Regions from separate parts of the Priestia sp. RMT2NF4 genome, predicted to be linked through region 4. Evidence: riboswitches for the same ligand, from Rfam matches in the RefSeq annotation. Region 4 holds a riboswitch; each other region holds the start of a gene.
The links. A riboswitch is a leader RNA that binds a small molecule or an ion and turns the genes downstream of it on or off. The one in region 4 is predicted to bind S-adenosylmethionine.
Positions count from the first base shown of each region.

Region 1: linked by a shared signal. The riboswitch ahead of ACMX9J_RS01995 (Na+/H+ antiporter NhaC family protein) and the one ahead of ACMX9J_RS21340 (phosphoadenylyl-sulfate reductase) in region 4 are both predicted to bind S-adenosylmethionine.
Region 2: linked by a shared signal. The riboswitch ahead of ACMX9J_RS10775 (hypothetical protein) and the one ahead of ACMX9J_RS21340 (phosphoadenylyl-sulfate reductase) in region 4 are both predicted to bind S-adenosylmethionine.
Region 3: linked by a shared signal. The riboswitch ahead of ACMX9J_RS16515 (hypothetical protein) and the one ahead of ACMX9J_RS21340 (phosphoadenylyl-sulfate reductase) in region 4 are both predicted to bind S-adenosylmethionine.

Region 1 is NZ_JBLQZO010000001.1:394,034-401,774, forward strand. Features, by position in the region: gene ACMX9J_RS01970 (spore germination protein) at 1-845, shown strand, start outside; gene ACMX9J_RS01975 (Ger(x)C family spore germination protein) at 829-2,040, shown strand; partial or broken gene ACMX9J_RS01980 (YtoQ family protein) at 2,203-2,643, opposite strand; gene ACMX9J_RS01985 (ABC transporter ATP-binding protein) at 2,814-3,725, shown strand; gene ACMX9J_RS01990 (ABC transporter permease) at 3,718-4,485, shown strand; SAM riboswitch class I at 4,587-4,693, shown strand; gene ACMX9J_RS01995 (Na+/H+ antiporter NhaC family protein) at 4,779-6,089, shown strand; gene ACMX9J_RS02000 (hypothetical protein) at 6,129-6,257, opposite strand; gene ACMX9J_RS02005 (LacI family DNA-binding transcriptional regulator) at 6,382-7,341, shown strand; gene ACMX9J_RS02010 (transcriptional regulator SplA domain-containing protein) at 7,427-7,675, shown strand.
Region 2 is NZ_JBLQZO010000002.1:306,546-314,286, reverse strand. Features, by position in the region: gene ACMX9J_RS10805 (GtrA family protein) at 1-316, shown strand, start outside; gene ACMX9J_RS10800 (DUF6044 family protein) at 354-2,039, shown strand; gene ACMX9J_RS10795 (glycosyltransferase family 2 protein) at 2,052-3,041, shown strand; gene ACMX9J_RS10790 (hypothetical protein) at 3,149-3,589, shown strand; gene ACMX9J_RS10785 (GNAT family N-acetyltransferase) at 3,671-4,117, shown strand; gene ACMX9J_RS10780 (hypothetical protein) at 4,130-4,426, opposite strand; SAM riboswitch class I at 4,548-4,649, shown strand; gene ACMX9J_RS10775 (hypothetical protein) at 4,719-5,057, shown strand; gene ACMX9J_RS10770 (DUF1540 domain-containing protein) at 5,158-5,316, shown strand; gene alaP (alanine permease AlaP) at 5,633-7,036, shown strand; gene ACMX9J_RS10760 (cytoplasmic protein) at 7,102-7,741, opposite strand, start outside.
Region 3 is NZ_JBLQZO010000003.1:602,002-609,742, forward strand. Features, by position in the region: gene ACMX9J_RS16500 (methyl-accepting chemotaxis protein) at 1-504, shown strand, start outside; gene ACMX9J_RS16505 (GNAT family N-acetyltransferase) at 711-1,217, shown strand; gene ACMX9J_RS16510 (amidohydrolase) at 1,265-2,419, shown strand; SAM riboswitch class I at 2,483-2,584, shown strand; gene ACMX9J_RS16515 (hypothetical protein) at 2,653-2,895, shown strand; gene ACMX9J_RS16520 (M20/M25/M40 family metallo-hydrolase) at 3,365-4,978, shown strand; gene ACMX9J_RS16525 (VOC family protein) at 4,997-5,794, opposite strand; gene ACMX9J_RS16530 (CotG/ExsB N-terminal domain-containing protein) at 5,950-6,357, opposite strand; gene ACMX9J_RS16535 (GNAT family N-acetyltransferase) at 6,471-6,917, shown strand; gene ACMX9J_RS16540 (MFS transporter) at 7,174-7,741, opposite strand, start outside.
Region 4 is NZ_JBLQZO010000005.1:363,173-370,913, reverse strand. Features, by position in the region: gene sat (sulfate adenylyltransferase) at 1-152, opposite strand, end outside; gene ACMX9J_RS21345 (inorganic phosphate transporter) at 205-1,284, opposite strand; gene ACMX9J_RS21340 (phosphoadenylyl-sulfate reductase) at 1,304-2,017, opposite strand; SAM riboswitch class I at 2,271-2,373, opposite strand; gene cdaS (sporulation-specific diadenylate cyclase CdaS) at 2,687-3,313, shown strand; gene ACMX9J_RS21330 (VOC family protein) at 3,411-3,794, shown strand; gene ACMX9J_RS21325 (potassium channel family protein) at 3,862-4,650, shown strand; gene ACMX9J_RS21320 (YugN-like family protein) at 4,660-5,064, opposite strand; partial or broken gene ACMX9J_RS21315 (hypothetical protein) at 5,118-5,297, opposite strand; gene ACMX9J_RS21310 (glucose-6-phosphate isomerase) at 5,431-6,780, opposite strand; gene ACMX9J_RS21305 (hypothetical protein) at 7,041-7,274, opposite strand; gene ACMX9J_RS21300 (Na+/H+ antiporter subunit A) at 7,489-7,741, shown strand, end outside.

The DNA.
Region 1 (7,741 bases), on a different contig from region 4:
AGTTAATTAGCTTACTTATGATAGGTTATTTTTTACTGCTTGGTGGTTTTCACGCCCGTTCATTGGCAGAAGTAACCGGATATCTCTTGCTGGAAGGAACGCCGACGTGGGCTATTATTATGCCATTTATGTGGATAAGCCTCTATTTAATTAGAGGGGGCATTAATCCGATCGCTCGACTGTTTGAAATTATATTCCCTATTACCGTTATTCTTTTTTTACTGGTAGCTTTTATGAGTATGAAAATATTTGAAATAGATAATCTGCGCCCCGTACTTGGATCAGGAGTCCTTCCTGTACTAAAAGGGGTAAAAACAACTGCTCTTGCATTCACCGGTCCTGAAATCATGTTAATCATTTTAGCTTTTATGAAAGAACCGCACAAAGCAGGAAAAGCTGTGCTAGTTGGAATTACTATTCCTATATTTATTTATGTGATTACTGTTGTAATGGTGATTGGAGCGTTATCGATTGATGGAGTAGTAATAAGAACATGGCCAACGCTTGATTTAATAAGGAGTTTTGAGCTGACAGGCTTGATTTTTGAACGATTTGATTCCTTGCTTCTAGTTGTATGGATCATGCAGATGTTTGCTTCTTTTACTATTAACCATTACGCCGCTTCATTAGGACTGTCTCAGCTTTTCAAAAAAAACATTCATCCATTTATGTATGGTTTGCTTCCGGTCATATATCTTATTTCCATGATTCCTAAAAATATTAATGATGTATTTAAATTGGGAGATATGATTGGCAATATCGCCTTAGTTTTATTTGGCTTTTTGCCGCTGCTTCTTCTCATTATTTCAAAAGTAAAGGGAGTAAAATATGAAACAAACCTTTAACCATTTCCAGTACCTATTGGTTTTGTTTTCTGTTTTTTTGCTCTTTCCTCTGGCAGGCTGCTGGAGCAGTCATGAAATTGAAGAGCAAAGTTTTGGAGTGGGTGTGGCCTATGATAAAGGTAAGGAGTCCATAGCTGAAAAAGAATTTGATGAACAAGGAGAAGGGTATACTAAAAAGAACCTGATTACGTCAACTTATCAACTTATCACTCCTCAAGTCGCAAGTTCAACCACTAAACAAGGAGGACCGCAGCAGAAATCTTACGTAAATATTTCGGAAACAGGAGATTCTCCTTTTCAAATGCTTCGTGAATTATCTTTAAGAAGTGACACTCCTTTAACTAGTCCTCATATGAAAGTAATGGTTATCAGTGAGGCCCTTGCACGAGCGTATAGTTTAGAGCAATTAGTGGACCAAACTCTTCGGGACAATGATTTTAGACCTAGTTGCCTTGTGTTTATTAGTAAAGGAAGAGCTAGCGACACGTTAGAATCAAAAACAGCAGGAGAGATCCCAGCTTTTCACCTGTATGGAATGATAGACAATACGTATCGAACAACGCGGGTTTTACCGCCCATGCCGCTTATTAAATTAGCAAGCAAGATTCAAACTGGATCTAGTTTTCTGTTGCAAAATGTATTATCAGCAAATGGAGAAATCAAATTTGCGGGTGCTGGTATAATTAAAGGGGAAACAAGCAAAATGATTGGTTTTTTGAATGAAGAAGAACTAGATGGTTTGGCTTGGATTACTGGGAAAGGGAAAGGCGGGCTAGTAAAAAGCTTTGATAAAAAGACCGGTCAGCTGATTGTATATGAAATAGAGTCTATGAAAAGTCACATTCAACCCCATGTTAAAGGAGATAATATCTCTTTTGATGTACACATTGAATCAGTGGGAAGGCTATCTGAAAGTTGGATGACCTCAGGGAGCTCTTTTAATAATCAATTTTTACAGAATGCGCAAAAAACTTCAGAAAAAAAAGTAAAGTACCTGGTAAGAAACGTACTAGAAAAAATGCAAACAAAATATAAAGTTGATGTTGCAGGTTTCGGAAATCAATTGAGAATTAAGCAGCCTAGAACATGGATGAGGGTCAAAGGAAATTGGGATCAAACATTTAGTGAAGTGCCAATTAACTATGATGTGAAGTTAACGATTAAAGATTATGGAGCATCCGGGTCAAAAAAGTAAGCACCCGACTGTAACTTTGCTTATCGTTATGTCAAAAATGAAAAAAACCTAAAAAAATAATAATCTCGGAACTTCCCACGAAATACTCATCGTATGCTTCGTACAGAGCCTTCAACAAACAACAAATAAGAGCTGCCGGTTTTCGACAGCTCTTATTTGTTGTTATTCAAAAATATAAGCTAGTGCTTGAAGAGCCTGTTCTGGCGTTTCGACTACAACTTGGGCTTTGTTTGACAGTTCTTTAAGCGGGTGGTGCAGTTTTTCAGGGCGAACCAAAATTAGCGGTTTATCTAATGCGATGGCTGTCGCCGCATCCATTGCGCTGTTCCACTGTTTGTATTATTCACCAAATAAAGCAATGACCACATCAGATTTTTTAAGGAGCACCTGCGTGCGTAAATTATTAATTTGAGAAGCAGCTTCATCTTTTAAGACAGCATTAGGCTGTTTTCCTAAAATTTCTTCTCCAATGTTGTCGGAGCGGTCATGGTCTGTCATGGGACCGACAAAGGTAAGGGGAAGGTTTAATTGTTCTGCTTGGTTTTTAATTTCGTCTCGCCAGTTATTGTGAATTTGCCCGGCAAGGTATACGGTTAAGTTCATTATGTAGAAGTCCTCCTCTAACTAAGATTTGTTTTATTTTATCAAATGTAAGCGGATAATACGAATGATTTGAATGGGCTACTTTTCCAAAAATAAGGTTATAGTAGACAAATAGTTAAAAAAGAGAAACAATAGAAGGCGTATTGCTAATTAAAGAAAGGATGTACATGATGACAGAAACAGTGCTACAAGTAGATTATGTCAGTAAAGTAATTGGGAAGAAAACCATTTTGCATGATGTATCCTTATCGGTTGAGCGCGGTGAGATTTTCGGATTGCTTGGTCCGAACGGATCTGGAAAAACAACGCTCATTCGTACCGTCGTAGGACTCATTAAAGAAACAAAGGGAACAATTACCGTCAATGGTTTTCCTTTAAAAGAACAGTTTACATCAGCTATGAAATCAATTGGAGCGATTATTGAAAATCCTGAGTTTTATGATTATCTGACGGGCTATCAAAATTTAAAACACTTTGCGAATATGCATGAAGGGATCACAGTAGAACGCTTGGATGAAGTGATTGCGCTAGTAAAGCTTGAAAACAGCATTCATGCAAAAGTGAAGACGTATTCCCTTGGGATGAGACAGCGTTTAGGAGTAGCTCAAGCTATTTTACATAAGCCTGCATTGCTTTTACTAGACGAACCAACAAATGGTCTAGACCCAGCGGGAATGAGAGAATTTCGTACATATTTACAAACCCTCTGCAGGCAAGAAGGTATTTCAATTTTAATCGCGAGCCACTTATTAAAAGAAGTGGAAGCATTATGTGACCGCGTTGGTATTATTCAAAACGGCGAGTTAAAAGCTGTTCAAGATCTATCTCCAAATCGTCGAGATCAAGGGATGTATGTAGAATTTGAAGTATCTGACGTGCAACAAGCAGCGGATCTTTTATCTCAAGAATTCCAAGTAACAATAAAATCCGATAGTATTGATGTAGTGATTATGAAAGAACAAATTCCAGCTGTGAATAGAAAATTAGTGGACAGCGATATTTTAGTCTACCGAATCACTCCTGTTTATGAGACGCTTGAAGATTCGTTTATGTCCGTTACGGAGGGAGAGCACCATGCTTAAGTTAATTCAAAATGAACATATGAAATGGTTTTACAAAAGAAGTACAAAAGTCACGTTTATTACAATCGGCATCTTAACTCTTTGTATGGCTCTTTTAATGAAGAAAGTAGCAAACAGCGCAGGAACGGAAGACAACATATTGAATTTCCTGTCATTTAGTGCAGGCATGCTGATCCTCGTTCAATTTTTCGCGCTTGCTGTTGGAGGATCAATGGTTGCAAAAGAGTTTGAAGCGGGTACCATTAAGCTTCTTTTAATTCGCCCTGCTAGACGTTCAACGATTTTAACGTCCAAGTACATAACGCTCGTTTTAATTAGCTTGTATTACTTGCTGAGTTATTTGCTTTTTTCGTTTGTATGGGGAGCATTGTTCTTTGGATTTGCCAGTCTAGAAGGAGATGCGCAGCTGCTTAAAAACATTACGCTTACGTATGACAGCGCGTATATGGAAACGTTTATGATGATGACGTTCGCATTCATGCTGTCGTCTTTATTTAGAAACAGCGCGCTTGCTTCAAGTCTAGCTATTGTCGTAAGTATCGGGGCTAAAGCGGTAACTGCACTAGTATCAGAGCTAGGTTTATGGTGGGGTAAATTTCTATTATTTGCCAACACGGACTTTCTTCAGTATATGGACGGAATGAAGACGATGTTTGACGGAATGACACTTCCATTTTCAATCTTCATCTTAGTTGCACACTTTGTCTTCTTTATGGGCGTAGCATGGGTGGCGTTTTTAAAACGTGACGTAGCTAACTGATGTGAGAATTTTCACACTATATATTTTTCTAAAATAGCATTTGACAATTAAATAAAAAGAGATTACAGTAGTGAAAGACTATTTTTAAAACAACTATAAACTTCTTATCAAGAGAGACGGAGGGACTGGCCCTACGATGTCTCGGCAACTGGCTGTACGCAGTGCGGTGCCAAATCCAGCAGACGATGTTTCGTTTGGAAGATGAGAAGGGTAATCTTATGATACAAATAAGAGACCTCTTCTTATCAATAAGAAGAGGTCTTTTTTTATTACGTAAACAAGAGGTGTTAAGAATGGAACAACAAAAAGGAAACGGCTGGGCGCTGTTACCGCTGGGCGTCTTTTTAGTCCTGTTTGTCGGATCAGGAATTATAACGGGAGATTTTTATAAGCTGCCTGTATTAGTAGCCATTATCATTGCAGCCATTGTGGCGCTGGCTATGAACCGCAAAGATTCACTTAATGTAAAAGTGGAACGCTTTGCTAAAGGAGCAGGGCATCCTGATATCATTATTATGGTACTTATTTTTATTTTGGCAGGTGCTTTTTCTCAAGTTGCTAAAGGCATGGGAGCTGTTGATTCAACGGTAAACTTAGCGCTTTCTGTACTTCCGCAAAGCTTAGTGGTAGTCGGAATCTTTGTTATTGGCGCATTCATTTCAATTTCGATGGGAACGTCAATGGGAACGATCGCTGCGTTAGGGCCTATCGCTGTAGGAATCAGTGAGCAGGCGCATGTATCCATTACATTGGCAATTGCTGCTGTTGTTGGTGGTGCAATGTTTGGAGATAATTTATCCGTAATCTCTGATACGACCATTGCGGCAGTTCGTACGCAAAAAACAAATATGTCAGATAAATTAAAAGTAAACTTTTTTATTGTCCTTCCTGCAGCGATTGTTACAGTGATTTTATTACTTGTAATGACGCTAGGCAATACGTCATCAGTAGAAATTAAAGATTTTAGCTGGTTTAAAATCTTGCCTTATGTCGGCGTACTCGTTGCTGCCATATTTGGTGCAAACGTATTAAGCATTTTAACCGGAGGAATTGTATTAGCCGGCGTGATTGGATTAGCTGACGGAAGCTACACGCTTTCTTCTCTTGCTAAAACTGTGACAGAAGGTATTGGCGGAATGTCGGAATTAATTATTTTATCTCTTTTAATTGGCGGAATGGTTGAACTCATTCGCTATAACGGCGGTATTCAGTTCTTATTGAACCTATTAACACGACGCATTCAAACAAAAAAAGGCGGAGAATTCAGTATCGCTGGATTAGTAAGTTTAACCAATTTAGCCACGGCTAATAACACGATTTCAATTATTACAGCAGGTCCGTTAGCGAAAGAAATCTCTGATAAGTATTCAATTGATAATCGTAAATCAGCCAGTCTGCTCGACTTGTTTTCATGCAGCGTTCAAGGGCTTATCCCTTACGGTGCACAAATGCTTCTCGCAGCAGGATTTGCTAAAGTTTCACCGGTTGAGATTATTCCATTTACATTCTATCCAATGTTAACAGCGGTTTGCGGTATCATTGCGATTGTAATTGGCTTTCCTCGTTTAAATAAAAAATCAAAATCATCTAAAGAAGCTGCGTAATATCAAACCCTTAAAAAGAACATTCTTTTTAAGGGTTTTTTACTGTTTGAAAAAATCAGTCGGCTTTTTTTCATCTAGCTCCTTCCAAAGTGTCTCATTTTGTTTAAGTGCATAAGCCGCTCCTCCGATTTCAATTCCGCATAATAAAATGAATAATAAAATACCCATGATATGACCTCCTTGTATAAGTGAATAAAAACATGATTGTAACGGGTTTAGCTTATTGCTGTTTCACTTTATAATGAGAATAAAGTATGAAACGCGTTTCAGCGCAAGAGAAAAAGGTGAAAACATGACAAATATCCGAGATATCGCAAAAAAAGCTGGTGTATCTGTTTCGACCGTGTCACGGGTTTTAAATCATCATCCGTATGTAAAAGAAGAAAAGCGCCGTCTGGTAGAAGAAGTAATTCAAGAACTTAATTACGAACAAAACATTAATGCCGTTCACTTATCAAAAGGGAAAACAAATATGATTGCCGTCGTCTTGCCTTTTATTAATCATCCTTATTTCAGTCTGCTTTTAGAAGGAGTGGCCTCTCAAGCGTTAGAAAAGCAGTATCAGCTTGTTATTTGTCAGACGAACTATGATGTAAAAAAAGAAGAAGAAGCGCTTCATATGCTAAAAACAAAGCAGGTTGATGGAGTGATTATTTGTTCTAGAGCAGGCAGCTGGAGCACGATTGAATATTATCAGCAGTACGGGCCGATAGCCGTGTGCGAAAACGTACAAAATCGTTCTATTCGCTCCGTATACGTTGATCATTATGCAGCTTTTAAGAAAGCGCTCATGTATTTAAAAGAAAAAGGATATACGGATATTGGCTACTGTATTGGAAGAATGACGGGTACAAATAGTCAACAGAGGCAGCAAGCATACAAAGAATATGTAGAAAGAATAAATGAGCCTTATCATCCGGAATGGGTGTTTCAAGGCTGTTTGAACGTGACAGATGGTGAAAAAGTGGTGGGAAAATTGGTGCAGATGAAAAATCGGCCTCAGGCGCTTTTAGTAACAAACGATCAAGTCGCTATTGGTATAAAAGCTCAGTGCGAACAAGCGGGTATATCAGTTCCAGGCGATTTAGCTATTATTGGTTTTGATAATCATCCGCTTTCTTCTTATTTACAAATCACAACGATCGAACTTCCTCTCAAAGAAATGGGCGAAACGCTTTTTAAACTAGTCAGGAGCAAGGATCCTCAAAAAATTGAGCTTCCTTTTCGGTTTATTGAGCGTAAAAGCGTATAAATTCTTGATGATCTCACCACGTGTTTTTATCGGATAAAATGAGTAAAAGCGGACATCATACGAGTAAAGAAAGAAGAAAAGGATGATGATCGTGGAGAAAAAAGAATATCAAGTAGGAGATCAAGTATTTGTTATTTACCGAAATCCTCATACGGCAAACGTTGCCAATATTAATCAAGCTGAAATTGTTGAACATCCTGAAAATAAAGGTGAAAAAGCGCTGTTTCTGCATGAGTCTTATCATTTGTTAGCTGAAGATGATGCTGTGTATTCAACGTATGAAGCAGCAGAGAACATGTATAACAAGATATTTGATTATGAACAATATGATTGACGAAAGGCTCTCTTAAATAGAGAGTCTTTTTTGATCTAAAAAATAATTACCACGGATAGAGTCTTT
Region 2 (7,741 bases), on a different contig from region 4:
AGCGACGTTCGTCGGCAATGCAGCGGGGGCAGTCGTCAGCTACGTGTTAAATCGAATATTTACGTTTAAAAGCGGAGTTCATTTATCAAAAAGCATACTGCGTTTTATTTTAGTTATTGGCATTTGCTACGGCTTGTCTTACTATATTGGACTGCAGTTCTCCAGCTGGTTATTGCATCAACTTCCTGTTGCGGTGCGTCCGTTCAAAAAAGACGTCGGTATATTAATTGGAACAGGTCTGTATACGCTTTTAAATTATACGGGTCAAAAATACTTTGTATTTAATACAAAAAAAGAAGCAGTCGTCCACGATTAGCTTTTAGTCATTATGAAATGGAAATAGGTGTTAACAGATGAAGAAAGAAACAGCTATGAATAAAGAAAAAACATTGCTTATTATCGCTTTCCTTTTGCTGCTTGCGTATGTATCTCCTATGTTTTTGCTTGGGGAAAATTCACATATACGCGTGCATGATAATTTAGACTCAAATATTACGTGGTATAAAGTTCTGCATCGAAGCGGAGAGCTGTTTGGCTCCAGTCATGCCGTATTACCTCAAATTATTAACGGATTGCCGAGGAATACGTTTGGAACAGAATTTAGCGGTATCCAGTGGCTGTATGGTGTATTCCCGACCATGCTTGCATACAGCCTGAGTCAAACGATCACGCGCGTATTTGCTTTAATTGGAATGTATTTATTATTAAAAAAGCATTTTATTAAAAGCAAGGATGCGTATGCGATTCGAGTGCTTGTATCGCTTGCTTTTGCACTTACGCCATTTTGGCCTTCGGGCATGCTGAGTACATTGGGACAGCCGCTGGCGCTGTGGGCGTTTTTAACCATTCGAAACCGCGAAGGAACGTGGAAGGAATGGCTTACACTTTTACTGCTCCCGTTTTACGCGAGCTTTGTGCTCGGGTTTTTCTTCTTTTTAGCAGCGATGGGGCTGCTATGGCTAAGAGACGTAGTAAAAAAACGAGCGTGGAATATTCCTTTTTTAAGCAGTATTGCAGCGATGACTGCTGTCTTTCTGCTCATTGAATACCGGCTTGTTGATTCGCTTTTATTTCCGGAGGCCCCGACGAGTCGAAATGAATTTTTAAGCTCTACTCTAAGCTTTGGACATTCCGTTCGCCTTGCTTTGAAGAACTATACGCTCGGGCATACGCATGTAATGACGCTTCATACTTTTGTCATTTTACCGCTTTCTTTTGTCGTATTGTGGTTTGTTGCTCGAAATCGCAAGGAAAAGCTTGAAAAAACGTTTTTGCAGTTATTTATTCTTAATCTACTACTGTCGACTTGGTATGCGTTTTGGTTTTATAAAGGTTGGGAGCCGCTAAAAGAAAAATATCAGCTTTTTAATACGTTCAACTTTGCTAGATTTCACTTTTTACGCCCGCTCATTATTTATTTGATGTTTGCCGTTGGCAGCTATGTTTTATGGAAAAGGAGCAAGGCGTGGAAAAAGTTTGTGTGGGTATGTTTGATTTTACAGCTGCTTGTGTTATTTATAGCAAATCCTGAACTTTACTATCGCTGCAATCACGAGCCTTCAGTCAAAGAATTTTATGCTGTGCATCAATTTGATGAAATAAGCAGATATATTGGAAAACCTAAATCATCTTATCGCGTAGCGAGCATAGGGCTTCATCCATCAATTGCTCAGTATAACGGCTTTTATACGCTAGATACGTATAACAACTTCTATCCGTTAACATATAAACATGAGTTTCGCAAAATTATTGCCAAAGAGCTTGATAAAAATAAAAAACTAGAAAGCTACTATGATCATTGGGGCAATCGCTGCTATGTGTTTGTTAGCGAGCTAGGGAAAAAATATGATTACCGAAAAGACTCAACGAAAAAAATCCGTCATTTGCAGCTTAATATCAGCCAATTTAAGAAAATGGGCGGTCGCTATATTTTTTCAGCTGTGCCAATTGAAAATGCTGAAAGCGACGGTTTGCACTTTTTAAAAGCATTTAACGATAAACAGTCCGCTTGGAAAGTGTATGTATATGAAGCAAAGTAAGGGGGCAATAACATGAACAGACCTATTTTAACGATCGTGGTTCCATGCTACAACGAAGAAGAAGTATTCACAGAGACGTCTTTTCAATTAACTACTGTAGTAAAAGAACTGATTAATGAACGACTTGTATCAAGTGAAAGCACTATTTTATTTGTAGACGATGGAAGTAAAGACAGCACGTGGTCGCTTATTGAAAAAGAAAGCTGCAGCAATTTGTTTGTAAAAGGGTTAAAGTTAGCGCGAAATGTAGGACATCAAAATGCTTTGCTTGCAGGATTAGAAGTAGCTCATAAGCAATCTGACTGCGTCATTTCCATTGACGCGGATTTGCAAGATGATATCAGCGTCATTCGTACTTTTGTAGAGAAATATTGGCTCGGGTATGAAGTTGTATATGGCGTTCGAGACAGCAGAGAAACCGATACATTTTTCAAACGAACCACGGCAGTAGGGTTTTATCGTTTTATGAACAAGCTAGGAATTCAGCTCATTCAAAATCACGCTGATTTTCGCCTTATGAGCAAACGTGCTCTTGGTGAACTCATGAAATATAAAGAAGGAAACGTCTTTTTGCGGGGCCTTGTACCATTAGTAGGATTTCGCTCCACGGAAGTCACATATGACCGCAAAGAACGGACGGCGGGTGAGTCAAAATATCCGCTAAAGAAAATGCTCGCTTTTGCATTTGACGGGATTACGTCTTTTAGCGTAGCACCTATACGCTTGCTGACGCTGCTTGGAGGAGCTTCGTTTCTCTTTAGTATTTTGTTTGGCATTTATGCGCTGATTCAAAAATATTTAGATCATACGCAAATTGGCTGGACGTCTCTTATTTTATCAATTTGGCTTGTAGGCGGCCTGCAGCTAATAGGAATAGGTCTTGTCGGAGAATACATTGGCAAGATTTTCAACGAAGTGAAACAGCGTCCTAAATATGCGATTGAAAGAGATTTATATACAAAACACTCGTTAGACAAACAAAAAGATTTGCTGATGCATTAATTAAGAAGCTTCTCCTGAATGGAGAGGCTTTTTTGTTAAAGTGTTTATCATAATTTTTAAGGTAATAGGAGATGCTACTACTAAAATTTCTAAGGAGATCAAAATCTATGAAAAGACTACTTTATACAGTCAGCACTTTTTGTTTTGTTTGGCTTGCTTTTGCAACCATTCATGTCAGCGCTCTTTCGATTGAGAAACTTCCAATGAAGAAATCATCTGAACAATGGTCGGTCGAACTGACAAAAGCGAGCATGACGGGAGATAATCAGCTAAAGTGGAAAAATAACGTCTATCATACATATGGATTAACCGTTGAAAACATTGGAAAAGACGTAGAGCGTGTGCAGGTCCAAGCTTTTCGGCACGAAGGAAAAAATAAGGCGAAATACAGCTTGTTTTCTCCTATTGAAAGGTCTAACTTAAGCAAAAGCGGTCAGCGTTTTCGCTATGCCAATTTTGCTGTTCCTGGAAAAGCGGCAGGCTTAGACATCATGATTAACTGGACGGATGAACAAGGCAACCATCAAGAACATTTTGAATTTAAATAAAAGTCTTCGCTTAGGCGAAGACTTTTTTTTGCAGGAATTTATCTCTGTATGTGGAAAACGAACACGAAAGGAGAGATTGTGATGATTGCAAAAGCTACTGAAGAAGAAATACAGGAAATTCGGACGAAATCTGCTGATGCGCTGTTTGAAGGAACAACGCATCAGTTTCAACCGTCAACTGAACGCGTAAATGAACTAATTGATAATGCCCTTGAAAAAGGGTGTTATTATTTAGTATCTAGACAAGAAAATAAACTTGCAGGCTGGGTTTTTGTCGGTCCATCTGCCGACTTCTTTTCAAAAGCAGAAATTGGCTTTATCTACGAGTTATATGTTTTACCAGAATACCGCGGGCAAGGTCTAGCCAAGCCGTTAATGCAAAAAGCAATTGATGAATTGTCTATCAAAGGATACCCTGAAATCAGACTCAGCGTTCATGCTGGGAATTTTGCACAGCATGTGTACTGTGAACTTGGATTTGTAGATAAACAAATATTAATGAGCCTGCAGGTGGCAAAACGTCCGTAATGTTGGTGAATGTCAGCGAGTCCATAAAACATAAGTTGTTATACATGCGATGAGGTTCGGTAATGAAAGTAAAAGTAAATAAGTAGCCCAAACGGCGCCTTTATCTAGTACTTCAACAGCTCCTCTACCTGTATGATCTGAGGCGGGGGGATCTTCAAGTGCGTTCATAATCAGAGCCGCCGCTGCTAAAATAATCCCTCCAATGCTTCCGGTTGTTTTGACAATTGCAATATGGAAAGTAGATGAAAAAGCAATGCTGAGAAGCAGCAGCAAGCTTCCCAAAAAAGCAGATAACATATATCGTTTCATGTGCTCACCATCCTTTATGAAAGCATACCATATTTTACTTCTTTTTTCTTTTTATTGAAAAGCTATTGACATAACATATAAAACATATTAGAATAGTCAGAAATAATTTAAAAACGAAATATTCTTATCTAGAGAGGTGGAGGGACTGGCCCTTTGAAGCCTCAGCAACCACAATTATTGAATGGTGCTAATTCCAGCATAGCCTAGCTCTGACAGATAAGAAGAGGAATCTTTTTCTATGATGAAATCCTCTTCTTAGGAAGAAACATTTCGTATAGAAAAGGTGATGACATTGAAAAATACACAACAGGCGCTAAGCGTTGATGATTATTTAGATCTATACTTGTTAGCAAAAGAACTAAAAGACGAAACGTGGCAGCAGGAAATTTTAGCCGCGCTAAAAACGAAGCAAAATCGTTCATTTGAAGACAAACAATCCGCACTCGTTCAAGAAATATGGGAAGATTTTAAACAGTTAAATGAAGATATTTCTTTTACGTATCGCTTAATTCAAGAAGAGCCAACTAATGAACAGTTTCAAGTTAAATTAAGGAACTTGAGAGAACGGCGGATCACGCTGAGTCGTGAATTATATTTAGCTAAAAAACAGTATGTTGAACACACGCAGTAAAAGGATCCGCTTGATAAACAAGCGGTTTTTTTGCATGTAAATGTTAGAAGCGTTCTATTTCGGGTAGTAAATAGATAAGACAAAAAAAGGAGGGATAACAGTGGCCCAAGGTGTATTATGTGAAGTGAATGAGTGCATGTATTGGAAATCGGGAAATAAATGCAGTGCAGAGTCCATTTACGTTGTGAGTCCTGAAAGTAGTCACCATGTTTCTGAAACGGAAGAACCTGGCTGTAAAACTTTTGAACCCGCGAGATAAATGCTAGTTTTATAAAAAAGCATAAAATGAACGATGCGCTGACGGAGTTGAGTCGGCGTTTTTCTATTTTTTAAAAAATACTATTACTTAGGTGCGATAATAAATACATAGTAAAAAAGCAGTGTCTACGTCTAATTGTGCGTTTAAACAAAATGATACGATAATTTTTTTGTTTTTCGACAAAAGAAAAGCGAGAGAAAGGTGATAGAATACAAATATACAGCCTAGCTGACTTTTAGCATAAATTTATATGAAAGCGCTAACAAAAAAGCTGTATTCATCTCGTTTTGACAGATTGGAAAAAGGGGAGACGTTTATGCAGGGGAAAACTCAGGGGAAAGAATTGAAACGCGGGTTAGAAGAAAGACATGTGACGCTGATGTCCTTAGGAGCAGCCATAGGGGTAGGGCTGTTTCTTGGATCTGCATCTGCTATTAAATTAGCAGGGCCGGGAATATTATTGGCGTACGGATTTAGCGGAATGATTATGTTTTTTATTATGAGAGCACTTGGAGAAATGGCGATTCAAAAACCTGTTGCAGGTTCATTCAGCAAGTACGCGCGCGACTATTTAGGGCCCCTTGCTGGTTATCTAACAGGTTGGAACTACTGGTTTTTATGGGTTGTAACATGTATGGCTGAAATTACAGCCGTTGGTATTTATATGGGATATTGGTATCCGGATGTACCAAACTGGATTTGGGCGTTATCGGCGCTTGTCATCATGACAACAGTTAACTTCTTAGCTGTTAAGGCATATGGTGAACTGGAATTTTGGTTTGCACTTATTAAAATTTTAGCGATTGTGTTAATGATTGCCGTTGGATTATTAATGATTGTGTTTGGAATCGGGAACGGCGGCGTTGCGACGGGTATTAAAAACTTATGGGACAACGGCGGGCTGTTCCCGAATGGATTCAAAGGTATTTTACTGTCGCTGCAAATGGTTATGTTTGCATATTTAGGAATTGAAATGATCGGCGTTACCGCGGGAGAAGTGAAAAATCCAGAAAAATCTCTAGCAAGAGCGATTGATTCGGTCTTTTGGCGTATTCTTATTTTCTACGTTGGTGCATTATTTGTCATTATGTCGATTTATCCTTGGCAAGAAATTGGTTCACAGGGAAGCCCGTTTGTATTAACATTTGAAAAAATCGGGATTCCAGCAGCGGCAGGCATTATTAACTTTGTGGTGCTAACAGCAGCTCTTTCTTCTTGTAACAGCGGTATTTTTAGTACAGGCCGTATGCTGTTTAACTTAGCAGAGCACGGAGAAGCTCCAAAAGGATACGGTCAGCTGACAAAAGGCGGCGTACCTGGAAAAGCTGTTTTAGCATCAGCGGGTGCGTTATTAGTCGGAGTAGCGTTAAACTACATTGTGCCTGCCAAAGTATTTACGTGGGTAACAAGCATTGCAACATTCGGTGCGATTTGGACATGGGGAATTATTTTGCTTTCTCAAATTAAGTATCGCAAAACGCTAAAAAAAGGTGAAGAGGCAAAGTTAAAATACAAAATGCCTTTATTTCCGTTAACGTCTTATGTGTCACTTGCGTTCCTAGCGCTGGTGGTTGTTCTTATGGCGTACAATCGAGATACAAGAATTGCAGTTGTTATCGGACCACTATGGTTTATCGGTCTTATTATCGCGTACTACGCAAAAGGATTTCATAAACGAAGTCAAGGTTCAGCTGGGACTGAGCAAAAGCTAGTGAAGTAAACGAAAAGACCTCTTTCTTGGAAAGAGGTCTTTTCGTTTATTTGTTCTTACTTTCCTATAAATAATTAGTTTAGGTAGGTTTCAATAATTGTTTCAATATCGTAAGGAGTAACACCTTCATCAAGCGAATAAATAGTGTCAGCTTTTTGTTTGTCATGGACAAGTGTTCCTCTAGCTTGTGCGTGAAATGAAAAAAGATCATAAAGCGTTGGCTTTAACAGCTTTGTCATGGCTTTTCCCATAAGAGAGACCGAACCATTGTTTTGTTCAAGATTATTTTCAAATTCAACATGGTGATGCAGCGAAATATCCGTCCAGATTAATTTTCGCTCTTGTAAATCAAAAATTAAAGGGATGGAGATGGTGGAATCACTAGCAAGATCTACTTTATTTTGTACGGTAGAAGGTTCGAATATCTCGCCGGACTCTATGTGCTGTCTCATCATCCATCCTCCAAAACATTCGGGAAGCATAACAAAAGGCTGGACAGAAAATGAATAGACGTTCATCAATATATAACGGCCGCCTTTTTTTAGAATTGTAGGGATATGCAAGTCAATAAATTCACATGCCCCGTTAGGAGCAGATGTAATATCTCCGCTGTGAAAAGCTTTGAAGCTTTTTGAAGATAAGTTTGTATAAGAAATATGCTCTTTATACTGCCAGTTTTCATCGTAAATTCCGGCAGATAAATCAATATCTACA
Region 3 (7,741 bases), on a different contig from region 4:
AGAATTGCTGAACAAACAAATCTTCTTGCACTTAATGCTGCTATTGAAGCTGCAAGGGCTGGAGAACATGGAAAAGGTTTTGCTGTAGTGGCAGGGGAAGTACGTAAGCTAGCGGAAGAATCTAAAACGTCCGCTATACAAATCAGTCATTTGTTAAAAGAAATTGAAGTACAGGCAAAGCGGGCTTATCGAAACATGGAAGTGAATACGGAAGAAGTCACGCTTGGTATTGCCACTGTCGAAGATGTAACGCAACAGTTTTCCACAATTATGGAAGATGTCTTTGCCGCTCAAGAACAAATGAACAAAATGACAAAGGCAACAGGAGAGATTGATGGGTATTCGTTTAAGGTAATGGAGTCCGTCATGGCCCTTTCAGAGGTTGCTAAACAAGCAGCTGCTTACGCTGAAGAAGTAGCTGCGGCTTCACAAGAGGAGTTAGCATCTATAGAAGAACTTGTGATGTTGGCAGCTAATTTAAAAGCTACGGTAAGTGAGTCCTGAAGTCTATCTTGATATGTACGTAATACGCGCAGTTTTCTGCGTGTATTCGTTTTATTTATATCTTTTATAGAAAACGATAAATAGAATTGACACGTTATCAAAGCAGTTGTATAGTGAGTACGCAAGGCGGCAGTCTGTCTTTTTTAATTCTTAGTAAACTTATAAGTTAAATAAAATATTTAAGTACTATATAAGGAGACAAAGAGATGAAAAATGAATTCCGTTTGGCAACAAATGACGACGCGGATAACTTATTGAACTTAACTCTACAAGCATATAAGCCTATCCGAGAGCTAGGCATTCCTTTCTTAGCAGCTACTGCTGATCTTGCCCTCGTTAAGAAAAATATTTCTCAAAACCTTTGCTATGTATATGAAGAAGAGAAAAGAATCGCTGCTACTGTGTCGATACGAATGCCTTGGGGAGAACATCCAGGTCCGTTTGCTGTTCCGCACTTTTGGTGGTTTGCAGTGGACCCGTCGTTTGCCAGGAAAGGCGTTGGATCTAAGCTGCTTCATCTAGTAGAGGAAGAGGTAATAAAAAATACGTTTAAATCGCCAGGTGTGTCTTTAGGAACAGCAAAAGAACATCCTTGGTTAGTTGAGATGTATGAACGAAAAGGATATGTTCAAGCTAAAGAAAAGCACCTTGCAGAAGGCTATACGACCGTATTTCTTTATAAAAAATTCAATGAGGTACACTCTTTGTCATAAAAGATAGAGAAGTGGTCTAAATTAAGAAATGTGAAAGAGTGATAAATATGACAGATCAATTACTACTAAATACGCTAATAGACATACGCCGTGAGCTGCACCGGTTTCCAGAGCTTTCAATGAAAGAATATGAAACAACTAAACGTATTAAAAAGTGGTTAAAGCACTACGATATTTCTATAGCGGATGCATTCCATTTAGACGTGGGAGCAGTAGCGGAAATTGTGGGAGGAAAGCCGGGACCTACTATCGCTATTCGAGCTGATATTGATGCGCTGCCAATTGAAGAAAAAACCAATCTGCCATTTGCTTCTGAAGTGAACGGTGTTATGCACGCATGCGGACATGATTTTCATACGGCTTCTATAATCGGAGCAGCCATTCTTCTCAAAGAGCGTCAGCAGGAGCTTTGCGGTACGGTTCGATTTATCTTTCAACCGGCCGAAGAAACGGCTTCTGGGGCAAAAATGCTCGTTGAAAAAGGTGTGCTCGAAGGAGTAGAAGCGATATTTGGGATGCATAACAAACCGAATCTTCCTGTAGGAACCATTGGTGTCAAATCGGGACCTTTAATGGCAAGTGTTGATCGTTTTGAAATTGACGTCAAAGGAGTAGGCGGTCACGCAGGTATTCCAGAAAAAACAGTAGATCCGATTGCTGCTGCTGGTCAAATTGTTACTAGTTTACAAACCATTGTCAGCCGTAATCTCAGCCCATTTCAAAATGTTGTTGTCAGCATAACTCAAATCCACGGAGGGAGCTCGTGGAACGTCATTCCTGACAAAGTAACGCTTGAAGGAACGGTGCGTACCTTTCAAGAAGAAGCGAGAGAAAAAATACCGGCTCTTATGAAACGATCTGCTGAAGGGATTGGAGCAGCTTTCGGGGCTTCAGTAGACGTTAAATGGTATCCGTATCTTCCTGTAGTAAACAATGATGATACGCTGGAAAAATTGGTTATTAACGCTGCAGAGAATCTTAGTTATCAAGTCGTAGAAGCTGAACAATCGCCTGGAGGAGAAGATTTTGCCGTATATCAGCAGCGTGTACCAGGATTTTTTGTATGGATGGGTACGGCTGGAGAATATGAATGGCACCACCCTTCTTTTTCATTAAATGAAGAGGCATTACTTGTAGCAGCTTCTTATTTTTCTAATCTAAGCTTTGACTTTTTGAATTCATTCCATTACCAAAAAAATTAAAATATTTTTATTTTTCTATTTACGCGGATAGAATTGTTTGATAAAATAAACTTTAAATTAAAAAAGTTATCACGAGTGGACGAGAGATCTGGCTCTTTGACTCCACAGCAACCTACGAATGTAAGGTGCTCCTACCAGCAAAGCATGTGCTTTGGGTGATAAAACGGGTGAAAAACTCATTTTGCATCAAAGCAAAATGAGTTTTTTTTATTTTTCTAAAAGGAGAGGGTTTTATGAGTCATACAGCAGTTGCAGCACATACAGGAGAGAAAGCATTAAAGGAAGCCGTAAAATTATTAGGAAAGCATTATCAAGTAGCTTATCGTGAATTAGAAACATTTTATGAAATTGTGGTCGAAAACCATGTTCGTACATATGCTGTAGGCATAGATATTAAAGATGTACAAAAAGCAAATGAACTAGAAATTTATTCATCATGCTGTTCCAAGCTTGAGCGAGTAGGCTGTCTTTTATAGAAGAAGTTTGCTCGCGCCTCTATTTTTTTAGTGTTTTTAAATAGAAAGCATGTTTTTTGACAATTGAAGAATCTGGTGGGTATAATCATTACTCACTAGGTTTTAAAATTAATCATAAATTGTCGAAATTTTTACACAAATTAAAGGTTACATTCGAAATGAATTGTGGTATGTTATAAAACAAGAATATTTTATGAAAGGAGCATTGAAATGGAAATGTCTCTTGAACATGGAAACGATGCAGGAAGCGAACAGCTTATTGATCGTATCCTAGACTTTTTAGAAGATGACGAAAAGTAAAAAAAAGAGTGTGCGGTGCTAGCCCTAGCCGCGCACTCTTTTTTTATCATGTGCGTCAAGGAAGCGCATACTATGATACATAGGGATAGAATGAAAGGGTCTCTGTCAAAGGGATTGACGAATCGTTTTGTTTGATGAAAAATTTAGAAAAAGGAAAGAGATGAAGGGTATGTCGAACAAAACATCTTTGTATCAAACAAAAGAACAGTTAAAGAAGCTTGTAAGCGAATTGGTTTCTATACCTAGCGTGACAGGAACGATGGCAGAAGTGGAAATGGCTGAATCGATAGCGTCGTATTTATTGAAGCTGCCTTACTTTCAAAAAAACGAGCAAGTTGAGCTTCATTCAACAGGAGACGGGCGATCGATTGTCACAGCTTTTGTTGAAGGAAAAAATACGAATAAAACAGTTGTATTAGTCAGTCATTACGACGTAGTGGATGTACAAGATTATGGACAGTGGAAAAAGGATGCTTTTCACGCTGATACGTTAACGAGTACTTTTTATAATGATATGGAACAAGTTCCGGCGCACGTACAAAAAGATATGATAAAAGGAGACTGGCTTTTTGGCCGAGGAACGATGGACATGAAAGCAGGTATTGCTCTGCATATCAGTATGATTGAACGAGCATGCAACGGAGAGTTTGACGGAAACATCCTGCTTCTGTCGGTACCGGATGAAGAAGTAAATTCGCTCGGAATGAGAAAAGCAGTGCCTGTTCTTTTAGAACTTGCGTGCAAACATCAGCTGGATTTTTCTCTCATGCTAAATGCAGAACCAGTATTCAGCCGCTATCCTGGTGATCAAACGAACTATGTGTACTCAGGATCGATTGGCAAGATCATGCCAAGCTTTTTGTGTTATGGAAAAGAAACTCATGTAGGGGAACCGCTAGCTGGTTTAAATGCTAATTTACTAGCTTCTTATTTAACAAAAGAAATAGAACTAAACGTTGATTTTTGCGAAAAAGTAAGAGATGAAACGAGTCCACCTCCTACGGTACTGATACAAAAAGATTTAAAAGAAGAGTATTCCGTTCAAGTTCCGCACTCTGCCGTTGTATTATTTAATTTATTTATGTTAAACCGCTCTCTTAAAGAAGTAACAGATCTGCTGTTGAAATCGGCTGACAAAGCGGCTTTGAATGTAAAAAAACATTATAATAAAGCTGCTAGGCAGTACGCTGCGGGAATGGAGGGTTCATCCCTTGACGTGAACGTATGGACGTATGAAGAACTTTATACTCATGCAGTCAAACAGCACGGTGAAAAATATGTGCAAGAAATGGAAGCAGCACTTTTGGCACAAGAAGATGATGACAGAAATAAAACCATTAAATTAGTAAACTCTTTAGCTGGTTTATGTAAAGAAGCAGCTCCGATGATAGTCTTATTTTTTACGCCGCCTTTTTACCCGGCCGTTTGTTCACATGATGATCCGTTTGTACAAAGGATTTTGTCAAACGTACAGGCAGCTGCCAAAGAGCAATTCCAAGTGGAGCTAGTTGAACAAAGTTATTTTGGCGGAATTTCGGATTTAAGCTATGCCAGCCTGCAGCACCCGCTTCATACATTTAACACGTTAGTAGCCAATATGCCTCTATGGAATAAAGGATATCATATCCCGCTAGAAGAGCAAGAGGAGCTGAAGATGCCGGTGCTGAACATTGGACCGCTGGGAAGAGATGCGCATCAATGGACCGAAAGATTAGACGTTCAGTATTCCTTTGAGATTTTGCCTCACTTCATTTATCAAGCTATAAAAGAAGCACAGAAATAAACATCCGCCCGCGGATGTTTATTTGTTGAATTTAAAAGAAGCTCCTTGTACGGTAATTTGTTGCGGTGTTAGAGCGTGATCCAATTCAACCAAAAATGGACGCTCTCCAACTTTTTTTAATGTATTATGGACAACACCTTGTGTTCCGCTGCAAAAAATAAGGTTTCCTCCATTGACATATAGTTTTTGACAACGTGCATCAAGTAAAGAGTCTTTGTAGCTTTCGCCAGCCTGAACGTCCAGCAGTTTTGTCCATTTGCTGATGGATTCTTCAAGGTTATGTACAGCACAGTAAATGTTTTTTAGCTGCAGCTGACCGGCTTGATGGGAAGAAAGAGCCGCTAGCTTTGGCTTGCGTTTTTCTTCTGGTTCACCCCACTCAATAAAGAAAGGAAAAGGGAGGGCATCATGGTCACCTTCAATAAAACACATTTGCCATTGAAGTGTTTCTCCATTATTAGTTTGACGAGACCCCGCTACAGGGCCTTTTACAGTGTAGCCCTTGTCTTTCAGCTCGGTTATGAGCAAATCCATATCATCTGTACGAAGGGCAAATCGCCCAAAATGACCAAACGGCGTATGTTCGTTAACAAGCTGCTGAATAAGGTCATTATCTGTAACTGTTTGAGCTAATGCGATATCTGTAAGCCCAAGCCACTCAATATAGCTCAGGTGAAAATAAGCCAACGTGTTAAAAGTGCCCCATTTTTCATGGGTACCGCCTTTAATAACATTGATTCCGTATTCGTTTAGTTCTTTCTGAGCTTTAATAGGATCAGGTGAAAAATGAACAAGGTGATCAAAAGATAGGCGCATGGATAGTCCTCCTTTTAAGAGAGAGTCTTTCCTATTATTATACTTTGTTTTCTCCTTCAAGAAGAATGAAACGAATAATTATGTAAAATAAAAAACAGAAATCGTTAAAAAAAGCAAGCCGCGTATGTTTTAGACTCGGCTTGCTTTAGAGTTAGTTAGCGACGGCAGCCATGCCCTTTAAAGCAGCAGCCAAATGATTTATTAAACCATGGATATGAGCAGCAAGGTGAACCGCAGCGACAGCGGCGACGGCTAGAACGGCGAGTAGAACGGCGAGTAGTGCAGCGAGTAGAACGGCGAGTAGTGCGACGAGTAGAACGGCGAGTAGTGCGACGAGTGGTGCGGCGAGTAGAACGGCGAGTAGTGCGGCGAGTAGAACGGCGAGTAGTGCGACGAGTAGTGCGACGAGTGGTGCGGCGAGTAGAACGGCGAGTAGAACGGCGAGTAGAACGACGACGAGAGCGTCTGTGAAGAGCAGTTGGCTCTTGGTACATAAATGTTTCAAGCTCAGTAGAAGCAAGTGCTTCTGTTGCTTCTCTAATTCTTTCAGCAGTGATATGCATATAAACACCTCCTGGCTAATTCGGTACATAATACAATATGTACAAGGAAGGTGTTTGGATATAGTGAAAACATGGAATTTGTCTAAATTTGTGAAAGAAATGGAGTGGTTTTCATGCTTCAAATCCTCGAACATCAAAGAGTGGATATCGCTCTTCAAATAGTAGCTGTGCAAGTAGAAGCTTATCAAGAAGAAGCAAGGCTCATTAGCTTTTCAGATATTCCTCAGCTTACAGAAAGCAAAGAAGATGTTATGAAAAGCAAGGAAGTGTTTATCGGAGAAATAATTGAAGGTAAGCTAGCAGGCGTGCTGTCGTTTGAAAAAGAAAATGAGCGATTAACGATTTGCCGCCTTGTTGTGCGTCCTCGTTACTTTCGAAAAGGAATCGGAAGCCGTCTTTTAACATATGTACTTCAAAGATATTCAGAATGTGAGTGTATGGTTTCCACAGCCGAAAAAAATACACCTGCGATTAAGCTATACGAAGCTCATCGGTTTTCAATTATAAAACACACTGCAGCTGCGGATAATCTTGTGTTAGTAACGATGAAAAGAGATTGAGACATAGCTAAATTAATCCAAAGACTAACAAATTGGCTACATGAGCTAGTAGGAATCGGCTGTTGATTTCCCTACAAGGCTTCGCTTTCCGCAGGAGTCTTCGCCTTGCCCTCCAATCACCAGCTAGAAGTACCTACATACATGAAACTTACGTTTACCATAGCAATAAAAAAATCCGAACGCGTTGGATTCTTCATCAAGAATCTCGATTCATCGTTCGGATCTTCCTTCAGCTAAAATACTTTTGTCTCAGCCTCTATGATGATAGTGTTTGCTCAGAATAATCTAGAGCTGTATGGCGCTGAATCAGCAGTAAAGCAGCTAAAGTGACAACCGCTCCAATAATAAAAGGCAGCGTCATATTTAGTTTAAAAGCAAATGCACCAAGCAGAGGGCCAAAAATACGCCCTAAGCTATCCATTGAAGCAGTTAGCCCCGAAGCAGAGCCATATCCTACTTTGGTTCTCATCGTAATTAATGAGAGGACACAAGGGCGAATAAGGGCATTTCCTGCTGTAAATATGCACAGAAATAAGGTAGCGTTAGCTGCACTAGAAGATAACAAAATAGACGTGAATCCTATTGCTGAAACCAATAAGCCAATGGCCATCAGCTTTTTTTCCTTTCCTTTTTTAAATCGCTGTAGCACACCGCCTTGAATCAACGCTTGAGTTAAACCGCTCGCCATAAACATCCATCCGATTGTCGTGGGAGTAGCATTAATTTTCGCTATTTGAAAAAATTGAAAAGTAGCTTCTAATCCAGCGAGCGTAAAAGTCGCTAAAAATGAAAGAACATATAAATACTTCATAGCTCCTTGAAAA
Region 4 (7,741 bases):
CCCGTAATTGGGCTATAAGCACCAATTCCAATTAGTTCTAAATCGCTTAGAGCCATGTTGTCTACTTCAATTTCTTTTGTTAGTGACGTGTAGTCATATGTTGGTTGATATAAATTAATTAATTCTCCACCGTGTGCTTGAATTGTTGTCATTTTGTAAAATCCTCCTTAAGTAATTAACACAATATAATAAAAAGCACTTGAATCACGCAGTCATTTTTTCTTTTTCCGACTGCAGGCTTGCTCTTTTTCTTCTAGTTGTTCTAGCTAAGCTTAGAATACCTCCTGTAGCAATACATCCACTAGCTAGCACCACAAATGAATATAAGTCGCTTTCAAGTACTAATTTCACAAGAACATATGAGATTACGAGTGAAAATACAGGGGATACCACCCAAACCTTTAACATTTGAATGACCACTTCTCGCTGTTCTTTCGTAAATCCCGTTTTCGCTGCGCCTATTCCAATAATAGAAGACGTAGTGACCTGTGTAAGCGGTACTGGCAAACCAAACAGTGAAGCGACTGTAACAAGAGAAGCACCAGTACCCGAGATAATACAGCCTTCTCCTACAGAATAGCGAGTAATTTTTTTTCCGTTTGTTTCAATAACTCGGCCTCCTAGTAAAAGAGCTCCGAGCGCCACCGCCAATCCTCCTGCTATGACACCCGTTGTAGCATCCATTAATCCAGCTCCTACTAGAGGACCGACAGCATTTGCCACATTGTTCATTCCAGCTGAGAAGGCTTCAAAGAATCCCGTTGCAATAACTAAAATCGTTAAAACTCTTTTCCACTTTCCCTCTGCTTCTTTTTTATGCGCTCTGCGCTTTATCACTTTCCCAATCAAAAAAGCAATAACAAATGAAACTAGCGGAACAATAATCCAAAAAGACATGACAATTAAAAGTTTTTCTACATACAGAGATTGATAAGCTACCCCTACTCCAACAACTGAGCCAACTGTTACTTCACTTGTTGATAAAGGGATACCAATCAAATTCGCGAAAAAGAGTGACAGCGTTGCAGCAGCCAGAATGATAATAACTAATTCTACTGACAGCAGTTTTTCAGGTATGATACCTGAACTGATGGTTTTTACCACCTCACCGCCTCCGGTAACAGCTCCGAGCACAATTCCTACAGCACAGATGAACAGGGCCACTCTTCGCTTTTTAATTGCACCGGAGCCGTATGAAACGCCCATAGCAGCTGCTGCACCGCTTGCCCCAATATTCATTGCAAAAAAAAGCGCAATGATAAAGGCAACATATAAAAGCATCATTTATTCAGCTCTTTCGTATTTAAGATTCGTGTAATCCGCACTCCACTTTTTGTGTACCTGCCCATCTTCCTGAACGTAAATCGTCTACATTATAGGCAGGTGCGGTACAGGGCTCACAGCCGATACTTGGGTAGCCTTGATCATGAAGTTTGTTGTATGGCAAATCATGCTTATACACATAACGCCAAATTTCTTTCCATGACCAATGAATTAACGGACAAACTTTCACCTTCTTGAATTTCTCATCTTTATTAAAATAATTCGTGTTGGCACGAGACTCAGACTGCTCACGTCTCAAACCAGAAATCCACGCATCATAAGGAGCAAGGGATTCTCTTAGCGGAATGATTTTTCGAATTTGACAGCATAGGTTAGGCTGACTCTTCCAAAGCTCATCTCCATGTTTTTCAGCTTGTTCTGCAAGAGTTAAATCCGGCTTTTTCATATGAATACGTAAATCAGGGAAGCGTTCTTTAATTGCATCAATCACTTCATATGTTTCTTTAAAATGAACCCCTGTATCTAAAAAGACAATTTCAGCATCTTTTTTCACTTTTGAAATTAAATCAATTAACACGATTCCTTCAATCCCAAAGCTTGACGCATAAATAATTGAATCTCCGTAGGTATCATACGCCCACTGCAATGCTGAAAGGGCTCCTTTTGTTTCATCTTTACTGTCGAACTCTGGAAATGTATCGCTCCAGTTTTCGTACGTATATAAGCCTGCCATTTTCTCCACTCCAATTCTTAGTTATCCGCGTTATCCAATAAAAAAAGACGGTTTTACCCACTAGAATTGGATAAAACCGCCTCTAGTGTGTCTAGTCAGCGAAACTATTTAATTCTTACTTTGCTTCGGCGTGTTCAAAGGTTTGTTTTAAGTCGGGGTTTACAGTCATCGTTGTCCCTCCTCAAAATATCTCTTGCGCTATATCAAAATAAAAAGTCTTCCGTATTGAAAGACTGGGTAGGCAATAATTTTCACCTTATCTTTCAAAATGATACACACTTTGCTGGAATTAGCACCTTGCTAAGCAGGTTGCCGGGGTTCAGCGGGCCAGATCCCTCCACCACTCTTGATAAGCATTTTTTAAAAATTTTAGCATATTTAGAATATTTGTCAACATTAAAAATTATATATCCGATAAGAAAACTATACTTTAAATTCACAGAAATATCTATACTTTTATTTAAAACAACATATGTAAATTTAACCCAAATGTGAACATATAAGTTTATAAAACGCTTTCTTTTTCCCCCGACTTTTTATGTTCTCTTGCTAAATAAAATGCAAAATCTCTCTATAAAATTAATAACGGATTTATGAGCTTTACGGATAATTCACTCACATTAGCACACATTACAGATAACACTGACTGACAGATAGGAGCTATATAAGATGGAGAGACAACCCTTTCAATTAGACGATACAATTAAAAATAATGTGCGAACATATTTACAGCAGATTTCAACTGAAGCCTCTAATTTAATTAAACATTTAGACACGAGTGATCATTGTATTTTATGTGATTTTGAGGAGATGAGAAGGTTATTTCAAGATGTTCAAGCTACGGCCGCCTCTTATTACTTGCGTCATTACTTATCGCCTTATACATTTGAATACGCTGCTCTGTCCCTAGCTATTCATAACCTCTCTGAGAAACGTCACGGCGCTTTAATTGTCATTGAACGGGAACAAAGTGTTGATCCTCTTATTCAAAAAGGAATGCCTATTCAAGCTCCTGTCAGCGCTACGCTAGTTGAGACACTGTTCTATCCAGGGACACCCTTACATGACGGAGCCGTCCTAATTAGAAATAATCAGCTTATTTCAGCTGCTAATGTTTTACCTCTCTCGTCTATTATTTCAACGAACAAAAAGTTGGGAACACGTCACCGTGCAGCCATTGGAATGTCGGAAAAATCGGATGCATTAATTTTAGTTGTATCTGAAGAAACAGGTAAAATTTCGTTTGCTCTTGATGGAAGCCTCTACCCTATTCACTCCAGCAAAAATATGATTTAAGAGCCCTTTCCTGATAAGCAGCCCTATCTTGACTTATCTATCCTTTCTCTTTAATATATTTCATAGTTTTTACATACTATAGATACGGGTGATGCATATGGCAATTTTAAAATTTGAACATGTAGGCGTTCAAGTAAAGGATATAGAAGAATCTATTGAGTTCTATACACAAAAAGTGGGATTGGAGCTCATCGAAACACTACCACATACCGATCCGTCTTTGAAGCTAGCTTTTCTAGGTTTAGAAGGCAATGTAATCGTAGAGTTAATTCAAGGGTATAACTCAAGCTTACCTAGTGAAGGTAAAGTTCATCATTTTGCGCTGGCAGTAGATGGAATTGAAGAAGAGTTTGAGCGTTTAAAATCAGCAGGCGTTTCATTTGTGGAAGAAAACATTGTAACTTTGCCAAATGGAGCAAGATACTTATTTTTCTACGGTCCAGACAAAGAATGGATTGAATATTACGAAGTAAAAAGATAAAGATATCTTATACCTTCAGTGAAAAATGGTCATACTGTGGCTATGACTAATCACTGGAGGTTTTTTTATGATGGAATGGCTATTATTCCGACTTTTTCGTCGTTCTATTTTAGTGCGGCTTCTTTTTATTATCGGCTGCCTTGTTTTACTTTTCGGCATGCTTATACATTTCCTAGAGCCGCAAACGTTTGGGAATGTGTTTGAAGGAATTTGGTGGGTTATTATTACAATCTCTACTATAGGATACGGTGATTTTGCTCCCACCACTACGATTGGAAGGTTAGCTGCAATTATTTTAGTCCTGGTTGGAACGGGATTTATTACTACTTATTTTGTCACGCTTTCTAAAATTGCTGTTTCCGCTGAGAGCGCTTATTTGGAAGGGAATTTAAAGTTTTATGGAAAAGATCACTTCATCGTTGTGGGGTGGAATGAGCGCGCCAAACTCGTGCTAGAGTCTTATCGCGACGCATTTCATAAAGAAGACATTGTTCTTATCGACGACTCTCTGACTAAAAACCCCATGATCTGTGATCGCGTTCATTTTATTAAAGGAAGTCCCTCTCACTATGAGGTATTAGAACTTGCCAATGCTCGGTGCGCAAAAAAAGTGCTGATTACTGCCGATCAGCATAAGACAGAAGAATATGCAGACATGAATACGATTGTTACGCTAGTCGCTCTGCAAGGATTGAACCCTTCTATTTACAGCATCGTTGAACTGTTAACAAAAAAGCATATTCAAAATGCGCAAAATTTGGGGGTAAATGAAATGATTAAAACAAACGAGTTGATTAGTCAGGTCATGTACGAACATATTTTTGTGAAAAAATTAGAGAGTTTAAGAAAAGAATAATCCTTTCAATTATTGAAGCAGCGCCTCTTCTGCCTCTCTAATTAGCTCTTCTCCTAAGCTGATATACTTTTCTGGAAATGAAGCGTCTGCGTCTTGGGGTTCTGCAAACTGGTTAAATGAAGCACCCACGTTTCCATTGTGAACATTGTCATCTAAGCCAATTTGATACTTATGTGAAAGTAAAAATGGCGTACCAATCTGTACGGTTGTTCCTTTAGAATCCAGTTCTCCATTCGTAGCTGTAAACGGGATACGCAAAAATTGATAGCCGATTTCATCATTCATCTTATAGTCGAATGAACCATGATCATAATCCCAATTTCCTCCAATGTTATACCCAAGCGGCTTAAGCGTTTTTTCTAATTCATAAAGCTTGAATAATGTGCCGTCTAATCTTGAAGATAATTCAATCATCTTATCCCTCCTCTGTTTTAACATGTCCTTTTTCCAGCTTTTTATCCTTTATCTCAAAAGCAAAAAAGAGGTTGAGACATAATTAACCTAAAGACAAACACACTAGATAAAGTAGCTCGTATAAATCGCTTGTGACACCGCAGTTGATTTCCGTGCAAGGCTTCGCTCTCCGCGGGCGGCCGCTGAGCCTCCTCGTCGCTTTTCCCGCAGGAGTCTTCGCCTTGCCCTCCCAATCAACTGCTAGAAGGAACAAAACGGGTAAAACTATATACACCATCACAAAAAAACGAACCACTAATCAAACACGTTGATCAATGGTTCGTTTTTCACTTGGGCTAAGATACTTTTGTACCGGCCTCTTTTTATTTATTTCAAACGCTTTTCTAATTCTGCTTTTTTCTCTTCAAAACCAGGTTTTCCAAGAAGAGCAAACATATTTACTTTGTATGCTTCTACTCCCGGCTGATCAAATGGGTTTACGCCTAATAAATAGCCGCTGATTGCGCATGCTTTTTCGAAGAAATATACAACATATCCAAATGTATACTCATCTAGCGCTGGAATGTTCACAACTAAGTTTGGAACGCCTCCGTCTGTGTGAGCAAGCATTGTACCTTGGAACGCTTTTTTATTTACAAAGTCAACTGTTTCACCAGCTAAGTAATTTAGTCCATCTAAGTCCGCTGCATCTTCTTCAATTGTTAGCTCATGACGAGAATCTTGAACTTGTACAATTGTTTCAAAAATATCGCGACGACCTTCTTGTACATATTGACCTAAAGAATGAAGATCCGTTGAGAAGTTAGCAGATGAAGGGTAAATACCTTTTTGGTCTTTTCCTTCACTTTCACCAAATAACTGTTTCCACCACTCAGCAAAGTACTGAAGAGCTGGCTCATAGTTAATCAGCATTTCAATTGTTTTTCCTTTATTATAAAGAACATTACGAGCTACAGCATATTGATAAGCTGGGTTCTCTTCTAGCTCTGATGATGAAAATGCTTCTTGAGCATCAGCTGCCCCTTTCATCATTTGTTCGATATCAAGACCTGCAGCGGCGATTGGTAATAAGCCAACCGCTGTTAATACAGAATAACGGCCGCCTACATCATCTGGAATAACAAATGTTTCATAGCCTTCTTCGTCCGCTAATGTTTTTAATGCGCCGCGCGCTTTATCTGTTGTTGCATAAATACGCTTGCGTGCTTCTTCTTTCCCGTATTTCTCTTCTAATAATTTACGGAAGATACGGAAAGCAATCGCCGGTTCTGTTGTTGTACCAGATTTTGAAATAACATTAATAGAGAAATCTTTATCTTGTAAAACATCCATTAGGTCTTTCATGTATGTTGAGCTGATGTTGTTACCAGCAAAAATAACTTGCGGAGTTTTACGCTGTTCTTTTGATAATGTGTTATAGAATGAATGCTGAAGCATTTCAATAGCAGCACGAGCACCTAAGTAAGATCCTCCAATACCAATAACAATCAATACATCTGAATCCGATTTAATTTTTTCTGCACTTTTTTGAATGCGTGCAAATTCTTCTTTGTCATACTCCGTAGGAAGGTCTACCCATCCTAAAAAGTCGTTCCCAGCACCTGTTTTTTCATGAATTGAATGGTGAGCTACTTTCACGGCATCACGTAAGTATGTAAGTTCATGTTCACCAAAAAATGATAACGCGTTTGAATAATCAAAACGAACATGTGTCATAGTCTGTTCCTCCATTAAAATATCTTTATTTTCCACTTTATCGAAACTGTTAGCTGAATTCAAGGGAATCCACTTACAATTTGACACAATCATTATAGTTTGTTGAAACTGCAATCATTGTATGTACCCTTTTATTTAACGATAAATTCAGTTATGAAGTCAACTAATGTTCTTTGATTAAAAAACGTAATTCATGCACGATTACGCAAATAATATGCAAATAAAAAACGACTAAAGAGTGGTCTTCAATCGTTTTTCATTTACTTACCGGATGGTGCAATATAGTTCATTTCACCTATCTTTACATATTGTCTCGGTTTATAAGAGGCTTTTAACAGGGAAGAGTCTATTGATATAGAATTTTCAGCTTCGTTTTTAGAAGTGAGTAGCATCCTGTTTTCTTCTTTCATTTCTAAGTGATTATTCAGTACAAATCCGCTCATACATAATGCGCTAAAAATGAGAAAACTGATGGTTATTTGTTTCCTATACATTTCCATCACCTCACTCTTAGAGTGACAATTTCACCTGATTTTTATACGTCTAAAAAAATTTTTTTATGTTTTTTTTATGGATTTTGTGACGAGTTTCTATTTATTTAATAAGGTTTGAAAAATCCGCTGATACTAAGAATTAGCATGGATGCATGCATAATTAAATTATTATATAATCGGTTACAGAATTGAATATCACAAGGAGGTTTGTCTTTTGTCGTGGTTGCACTTGGTGATTTTATCGCCTTTTTTATTAGCCTTTTTTGTCCCGCTTCTGTATAGGAAATTCCAGCGTATTCATACAGGGTGGTTCGTTTTACCTCTCCCACTTGTGTTGTTCATTTATTTCACACAATATATCAGTGGTGTTTCTAAAGGGGAAACCTACCTACATTCAATGAAATGGATACCTAGTCTGGGCATTAACTTTGATGCTTATGTGGATGGACTCGGTCTTCTATTTTCTC